2 regions of the Erythrobacter sp. 3-20A1M genome follow, and region 1 is predicted to be linked to the other one. Evidence: riboswitches for the same ligand, from Rfam matches in the RefSeq annotation. Region 1 holds a riboswitch; the other holds the start of a gene.
The links. Region 1 has a riboswitch for cobalamin ahead of F7D01_RS13820 (TonB-dependent siderophore receptor). Riboswitches for the same ligand answer to the same signal wherever they lie in the genome.

Region 1 (4,421 bases):
GCTCTGCACTATGCGGCTTGGCCGGCCTTGCGATAGGCCATGTTACGACGCGGCTGCTCTTCGAGCACAAGCTGGGCGGCTATACCGGCGACTGCCTCGGCGCGGTGCAGCAGATCAGCGAAGTCGGCTTCTATCTCGGCATGCTGGCATGGCTCTGACTTTGCTGCGTCACGGTGAGCCTGAGATCGCTAAGGGCACGTGCTACGGCCAGTCGGACGTGACCACCAGACCCTTAGACGACGGACGCTTCAGCGCTCTGATGAACGCATTGCCTGGAAGCTTCGCGCGGATCGACAGCAGCCCGTTGATCCGATGCACCGCGCTGGCTGAGCGGTTGGCCGTGTATTTCGACCTTCCGGTCCATGCCGACCCGAGGCTAATGGAAATCGATTTTGGGAACTGGGAAATGCTGCCGTGGAACGCCATTTCGCGCAGCGAAATCGATGCGTGGGCACAAGATGTCGAAGGTGCGCGACCCCATGGGGGGGAGAGTGTTGCACAGATGATCGAAAGAGTGCGAGCTTATCTGCGCGACGCGGCAGATTTTGGTGGTGACATCCTTGCCGTCACACATCTTGGTGTTGTCCGTTGCGTTGCCGCAGCTCTTGGCCGACCGAACCCATTTGAAATGGAACTCGGCTTCGGCCAGTCCCTCACCATTGAACCAAAAGAGGTCGTATGAGCGAGACCAACAGCAATACGCACAAGCAAAAGATGAAGGAGCTGCAGGCCGCGCAAGCGAAGCGGCGCCGGGAGCTCACGGATCCTGAGCGCGGCCTCGTGCTGGTCCAAACCGGTAATGGCAAGGGCAAGTCGAGCTCGGCCTTCGGAGTGATCGCCCGCGCGCTGGGTTGGGGACAGAAAGTCGCGGTGGTGCAATTCATCAAGGGAAAGTGGAAGACGGGCGAAAAGCAGTTTTTCGCGCGCTTTCCCGATCTCGTCGATTGGCACGTCATGGGCGATGGTTTCACATGGGACACACAAGACAAGGATCGCGATATCGAAGCCGCGGAGAAAGCTCTCTCCAAGGCCGGTGAACTCATCACAAGCGGTGACTACGCTCTAGTCGTGCTCGACGAAATTAACATTGCGCTGCGCTACGAATACCTGACGCCCGCAAAAGCGATCGAAGTGCTCGAAGGCCGGGGCGATACCCGGATCATCCTGACCGGGCGGGACGCGAAGCCCGAACTGATCGACTATGCCGACACTGTCACCGAAATGGCCGAAATCAAGCACGCCTATCATGCCGGGATCCGCGCGCAGCAGGGCATCGACTTCTAGCAAGCAAGGATTGACAGCAACGGACCAGGCGAGCATTGGCGCGAACAGACGGTGCTGCAGGTGCGAAATCGCCTGAAGCTAAGAGGGAAGCCGGTGCGATACCGGCGCTGTGCCCGCAACTGTGAGCCAGAAGTCCCGAACCAACATGTCACTGGCTAAACCCTTCACTGGGTGGCGCCGGGAAGACGGTTCGAAGACGTTGATCGGCAAGCCAGGAGACCTGCCGTCGCGTCGTTCGTCCGGGGCCGGGTCCAGCCCCTTGGGACAGGAAAGTTCTTTTCCGAAGTAACGACAGTCAGGCCGGTTTCCGGAGTCGCGGCTCGGTGCGAGCCGCGGCGGGCCATCTGTCGAGTTGACCATGCGGGCACCGGGGCCTCCGCGTGGGATGGCTTTGGATATGTCAATGAAATCCGCATTCTATTTGTCCGTCGCGGCATCGGCCGTGGCACTGTGTTCGACTGGAGCCTTTGCCCAGTCGGTCGATCTTCTTGAAGACGAGGAAGTGAACTCCGAAACGATCGTGGTCACGGCCAACCGCACCGAACGTGCGATCAGCCAAGTTGGCGAATCGGTTACAGTGGTCGAGGAAGAGGAGATCGTAAACCGCCAGCCGAGTGAAGTGCTCGACATCCTGCGCACAGTCCCGGGCGTCACCTTCAACCGCAATGGCGGCATCGGAACCAGCACAGGCGTCTCGATCCGTGGTGCCGAGAGCGACCAGACCGTCGTGCTGATCGACGGGGTCAAGCTCAACGACCCCTCTTCGACGGGTGGCGGCTTCAACTTCGGTCCTGCCCTGACAGGCAATATCGCACGGATCGAAGTGGTGCGTGGTTCGCAAAGCGTCCTTTACGGCAGCCAGGCTATCGGCGGCGTCGTGAACCTCATCACCCGCGAACCGACCGAGGAGTTCGGGGTGTTCGCTCGCGCGGAATATGGTGAGCGCGATACTGCGGAACTCGTCGGCAATGTGTCGGGAAGGTTTGGTCCCGTAGGCCTTAGTGTCGGCGGCAATTACTATCGCACCGATGGCATTTCGGCATTCAGCGAAGCGCGCGGCGGCACCGAGCCGGACGGCTTTGAAAGCCTGGGTGCCAACGCCAAGCTCGATATTGCGCTGGGTGAGAATTTCTCGATCGATCTGCGAGGTTTCTATGCCGACAGCGAGGTCGAGATCGACGGCTTCACCGCTACCGGCCTGGGGGACACCAACGAGGTTTCCTATCGAGAAGATTTGGTCGGCTATGCGGGCATCAACGCAGACTTTCTGGACGGGCGTTTTCGCAATCGACTGGGTATCGCCTACACCCGGATCGACCGCAGGAATTTCAGCTTCGATACGGATTCCGAGACCTTTGATGCCTTCGGCGAGAACGTGCGCTATGAATATCAGGGCGTGTTCGACGCAGCCGAGATTGCGACGCTGGTGTTCGGTGCCGAGCGTGAGGAATCGGAATATCGCAGTTCCAGTTTCGGCGCTCCTGCGACCGGCGACGACGTGTGGATCAATTCGGTCTACGGACAGCTGAACCTGACTCCGATCGAGGGGCTCTCGCTGACAGGCGGCGTTCGCTACGACGATCACGAAACCTACGGCAACAACACGACCTTCGCTGCCAGTGGTGCTTATTCGCCCAACGGCGGCGATACCGTGTTGCGCGGTAGTTTCGGCGAAGGTTTCAAGGCGCCCGCGTTGTTCCAACTGTTCAGCGATTTCGGGAATACCGCGCTAGAACCCGAGGAGTCCGAAAGCTGGGATATCGGCATCACGCACAGCTTCCTCGATCGCCGCGCCCAGATCGGCGTCACTTACTTCGAACGCGATGCCGAGAACCTCATCGCTTTCGTCGGCTGCACCGGCAATCCCATCCCAGCGTGCCAGGATCCCGCTAATCCCCGCCCTTCCGGAACATACGACAATATCGCGCTGGCCAGCGCTGACGGCTGGGAGTTTGGCCTTGCGCTTCGTCCGGTCGACGGCTTCGATGTCGCGCTGAACTACACCACGATCGATGCCCGCAACGACATCACCGGCAATCGCCTGCCGCGCCGCGCCGAAGACACGATCAGTCTGGTCGCGGACTACCGCATGGAGAACGGCATCGGCATCGGTGCCACCGTGTTCGTCGCGGGCGACAGCTTCGACAATGCCACCAACACCACCCGCCTCGATGGCTATGTGGTGACCGATATTCGGGCGAGCTTTGGCCTTACTGAGCAGATCGAAATTTTCGGTCGGATAGAGAACCTATTCGACGAGCAGTATGAAACGATCTTCCGCTACGGCCAACCTGGTCGTGCGGTGTTCGGCGGCGTGCGCTACCGGATGTAATCGATGGTTCGGACGATCCCCGCGGCGCTGGCGTGCCTTTTGCTCTGTGCCTGTTCACAGGTGGCGGAGCGAGGAGCGGAGGCGCCGCGACGGATCGTCAGCCTCGACTATTGCGCCGACCAGTATGTCCTGAAGTTCGCGGATCGAGAGGATATCCTCGCGCTTTCGCCCGATGCGGGGAAGCGCTTCTCCTACATGCGGGCGGAGGCGGCAGGGATTCCCACGGTCCGTCCGCGCACTGCGGATGTTCTGGCGCTGCAGCCCGATCTGGTGGTGCGAACATATGGCGGTGGGCACGATATCGCCGACTTCATGCAGGAACCGGGCGTGCCGGTCGTGCAGATTGGCTTCCCCCAATCGATTGCCGAAGTGCGGGACGAAGTGCTGCGCGTGGGGACCGAACTGGGTAAGCCGAATGAGGCCGCAGCACTCGTCACCGAGATGGATCGGCGACTGAAGGCGCTGGCCGATCGGCCCAGTCCCCCTCGCGAAGTCCTCTACATGACACCCGCTGGTGTGACGGCTGGAGAAGGAACACTCGTGCATGAACTGTTTGTCGCGGCCGGCCTCAGGAATTTTCAGGACCGTGCCGGTTGGAACCCCCTTCCGCTCGAACGCCTCGCATACGAGCGCCCCGACCTGATCGCGGCTGCCTTTTTCGAAAGCGCGACCAACCATGTCGACAACTGGAGTGCGGCGCGCCATCCGGTGGCGCGGGCGCAGTTGCGCGAACTGCCGGTCGTCCCGCTGGAGGGATCGTGGACCTCGTGCGGCGGTTGGTTCTTGCTAGACGCGGTCGAAGCTT
Region 2 (4,421 bases), 520 kb from region 1:
CCTGATCGAGCGTTTCGATCCCTTCCGCGACGATTTCGAGATTCAACTGCGCGCCCATTTCCGCCACCGCGCGGATGATCGCCTCCGCCTTGCGCCCGGCCTGCGGGCCGGAGACGAAGCTGCGGTCGACCTTGATCTTCGAGAACGGATATTTGTTGATGTAACCGAGCGAAGAGTAGCCCGTCCCGAAATCGTCCATCGCGAAGCGCACGCCGAGCGCGGAAAGTTCGTGGATGAAGCCATCGGTCCCCGCGCTATCTTCCACGAACAGGCTCTCGGTCACTTCCAGCTCGAGCCGTTCGGGGGCCAGCCCCGCATCGCGCAGCGCCGCCTGGATGCCCAGCGCCGCACCGGGGGCCTTGATCTGCAAGGGCGACAGGTTGACGGCGACGCGGACGTCGTCGGGCCAATGCGCGGCGGTTTTCGCGGCTTCGCGCGTGATCCAGTTGCCAAGCGTGACGATCAGCCCGGTTTCCTCCGCCACCGGAATGAATTCGCCGGGGCTGAGTTCGCCCTTTTGCGGATGGAACCAGCGCACCAGCGCCTCGAAACAGCGGATGCGACCGGTGGCGAGATCGACCACCGGCTGGAAGAACACCGACAGCTCGTCGCGCTGGATCGCGCCGCGCAGTTCCTCTTCCAGTTCCCGCTTGCGAGCGAGGTCGCGGGTCATGGCGGCATCGAAGAAGCGGGCGCGGTCCCGCCCTTCGATCTTCGCGTGGTACAGCGCGAGATCCGCCGCCTTCATCAGCGCCTCCGGTTCGCCCGCATCTTCGGGCAGCAGGGCGACCCCGATCGAGGTGTTGATCTCCAGCCGGTCGCCGTCGAAGCGCATGGGGGCGAGAAACTGCTCCAGGAGCTGGTTGGCGAGATATTCCGCCGCGCCCCGATCGTCGACCTCGCAAAACAGCACGAATTCGTCGCCGCCGAAGCGGGCGAGCGTCGCCGTGGCGGGCATCGCGCTGCGCAGCCGGTTTGCGACCTCTTCCAGGACCCGGTCGCCGATCTGGTGCCCGAGCAGGTCGTTCACTTCCTTGAACCGGTCGAGGTCGAGCCAGAACAGCGCCAGTTGCCGGTCTGCCGGCACGCGCATCAGCGACTTGACCAGCGACTGGTTCAGGCCGGCGCGATTGGCGAGGCCGGTGACGACGTCGGTCAGCGCCAACGATTCCATCTTGCGCGCCAGCCGCTCGCTGGTCTGAGCCGCCGCGACCGAATCGCGCAGCGTATTGAACACCGTCATGGTGATCGAACCCATCGCCGGGCCGACCATGATCATGGTCAGGGCCAGAACCACCAGCGCATGCGAACCGTCGAGCAGGCAGGCGATAATGACGGGCACGAAAGTCAGGCCCAGCTGACCCAGCGCGATGTACGGACGGCCCGCATTGCGCGCGCAGATACCGATGCCGTAGCACAAGGCATTGGCGACCATCAGCGTCATCACCGCATCGCCCGGGCGATAATGAACGGTCAGCGCGGCGGCGATGCCGTAGAACAAGGCGTAGGAAAACGCCCCGATCTCGTAGATCCGTTCCAGATGGCGCGTGGTGTTGCGCACATCGTCGGGCGAAAGGAAATATGCGACCGCGACCCGCGCGGCCGCGATGGCACCGAATACTACGGCAATGGCGTTGAACAGCGGACGATCGATGAGCCAAGCGGCGATCCCGACCGCCATCAAACCATTCAGCGCGCCGATCGCCAGGCTGATGGGCTGGCTGTAAAGCGACACGACAAGCAAATGGCGCGCCTGGTTCGACAGCTCGTCGTCCCGGCGACGCGCCTGTCTTCTACGACGCTTCCGCACACGCTCGAAAAGTCTCGACATTCTTTGCGGGATAGTCCCGGGCATCTCTCTATTTGGTTAATGTCGCTATTACTGGCATCGCCAGCGGTTGATGGGGGCCTATGCGGGTGTCATTTCGCGGGAGGAGCGAAAGCGGTCCGCGAGTTCTTCCGCCAGTCGGCGGTCCAGCGTCTTGCAGATGCCACGCCACCATTCGTAGCGCTCCCGATCGCCGGCGAAGAAGGCGGTCTCGGCTTCCTCGGCGGCTCGGCTCGCGGCGTGGAGCCCGTGCTGGGAAAAGTGACGCAGCGCGGCGTTCACCATCTTCGGGTCGGTGGCGGGGTTCTGCGAGCGATTGCCATTATCGTTCGCCGCCCGTGCGCTCGCGCGCCTGGAAAGAGCGCGCACGACTGGAGAAGGCGCCACGCTGCGCGCCGCGGCATAGTAGAACTTCATGATGTACAACCCACCCCGACAGTGATCCCCGGCGACCGTAACCGCCCCTCAGCCATCTGTAGTGCGCGCAGGCTAAGGCTTTGCTGCCGCGAAAGGTTTCGGGGGTGTTAACATTTGCCCGTCCCGCCTCCGGCCGGACCGCCTTTCGTAAACCGTCATGGCCAAATGCGCGTCAACACGCGCGCAAAGGCTTGCCGCGCGCAGGACCGGGCCCTAAGGGGCGCGCGACGTCACGGGTTGTCCGGCGGGCGAGGGATCGACCGGCGGGCCTAAGAGGGAAGAGGGTGGAATACCCTCGCTGCCCCCGCAACTGTGACCGGGGAGCGCGCCTTCCAACACGCCACTGTCCCGAGCAAGTCGAAGGGTGGGAAGGCGGACGGCGCGCGACGATCCGGGAGCCAGGAGACCTGCCTGTGCGTGTCGTTCGGCCGGCGGGCGGGGTGTACCGGTGGCAAGCGGAGCGGGCATTTTCACGCCTGCATTCCGTCATGGGCGACATTTCGCACATGATGGAGAAGTTATGCGTAAATACCTGATACTCGGCGTTTCCCTGGCGGCGATCGCGGCGCCCGCGCTGGCCCAGCCGCCCGCACAGCCCGACGAGAACACCGATCCCTACGCGCTCGAGGAGACGGAGATCACCGTCACCGCGACCGGCACCCGGATCGAGGTGGAGGACACCGGCCAGCCGGTAACCGTGATCGGCCGGTCCGAGATCGAGAGTATCCAGGGGGCCGACATCACTCGCCTGCTCGAACGCGCGCCCGGCGTCACCTTCACCCGCAACGGCCCGCCCGGAGCGACCACCGGCGTCAACGTGCGCGGCGCGGAAACCGCGCAGCTGCTGGTGCTGGTCGACGGGGTGCGGCTGAACGATCCCTCCAGCCCCGGCGGCGGGTTCGATTTCGGCAATCTGCTGTCCGGCACGCTGGCGAAGCTCGATCTGACGCGCGGCTCCAACTCCACCATTTGGGGGTCGGATGCGATCGGCGGCGTGCTGGAGGCGACCACGCGCAGCACCACCGGGATCGACGCGAGCGCGGAATACGGCGCGCGCGACACCGTCTATACGACCGCCACGGCGGGCATCGGCGGCGATACCGGCTATCTCGGCATCGGTGGCGATTATTATCGCACCGACGGTTTCTCCGCCGCCGCCGTCGGTACGGAGCCCGACGGGTTCGAGCATTATTCCATCAACGGGCGGGCGCGATACTACCTCGACCCGGCCAGCGAGATCTTCGCCACGGCGCGCTACGCCCATGGCGACCTCGATATCGACGGGTATCCCGCGCCGACCTATACCTTCGGCGATACTCCGGAGACCCAGCGCACCAAGCAGCTCTCCGGCGCGGTCGGCGCGCTGCGCGATACCGGCACGCTCTACCTGAAGGCCTATTACTCCTTCGCCGATACGGACCGCGACTCCTACGCCTCCGATACGAGCGACACGCCTGCCTACAGCTACAAGGGCCGGTCGGACCGCATCGACGCGCGCGGCGAATACCGGTTGATCGGGCCGCTGCTGGTGGATTTCGGCGGCAGCTACGAATGGACTTCGTTCGAAAGCACCTACGACGCGCGGCAGAGCACCGGTATCGGTGGCATCTACGCGCAGGCGGGGATCGAGTACGGCGCGCTGTCCGCCCATGCGGGTGTGCGCCATGACGAGCACCAGGATTTCGGCGGCGCGACCAGCTTCGGCGCGGATGTCAGCTATGCCATCGTGCCGGGGCTGCGCCTGCGCGCCAGCGTGGGCGAGGGCTTCAAGGCACCCACGCTCTACCAATTGCTGTCCGATTACGGGAACGAGACCCTGGTGCCGGAAAACAGCACCAGTTTCGATCTCGGCCTTGCCTGGGGCGACCGCTCGAAGGACGGCTACGCCGCTGTCACGCTGTTCCGGCGCGATACCGACGACCAGATCGACTTCGTGAGCTGCACCGGCCAGACCACCGGCATCTGCACGAACCGGCCCTTCGGGACTTACGACAATGTGGGCAAGACCCGCGCGCAGGGCGTCGAGGTGGAGCTGGGCAGGGATCTGGGGGCGAACCTGTCCACCCGGCTCGCCTATGCCTTCACCGATACCGAGAACCGGACGCCGGGCGATGCGCGCGAGGGCAACGATCTCGCCCGCCGTCCGCGCCACGCGCTGACCGCCTCGCTCGACTGG

Region 2: it holds a riboswitch for cobalamin, as region 1 does, so the genes downstream of both, F7D01_RS01275 (TonB-dependent siderophore receptor) here and F7D01_RS13820 (TonB-dependent siderophore receptor) in region 1, are expected to answer to the same signal.

What each region holds. Positions count from the first base shown of each region.
Region 1 is NZ_CP045200.1:2,866,320-2,870,740, forward strand. It holds gene cobS (adenosylcobinamide-GDP ribazoletransferase) at 1-158, shown strand, start outside; gene cobC (alpha-ribazole phosphatase family protein) at 149-682, shown strand; gene cobO (cob(I)yrinic acid a,c-diamide adenosyltransferase) at 679-1,284, shown strand; cobalamin riboswitch at 1,317-1,527, shown strand; gene F7D01_RS13820 (TonB-dependent siderophore receptor) at 1,688-3,616, shown strand; gene F7D01_RS13825 (ABC transporter substrate-binding protein) at 3,620-4,421, shown strand, end outside.
Region 2 is NZ_CP045200.1:272,147-276,567, reverse strand. It holds gene F7D01_RS01285 (bifunctional diguanylate cyclase/phosphodiesterase) at 1-1,831, opposite strand, end outside; gene F7D01_RS01280 (hypothetical protein) at 1,910-2,245, opposite strand; cobalamin riboswitch at 2,475-2,675, shown strand; gene F7D01_RS01275 (TonB-dependent siderophore receptor) at 2,766-4,421, shown strand, end outside.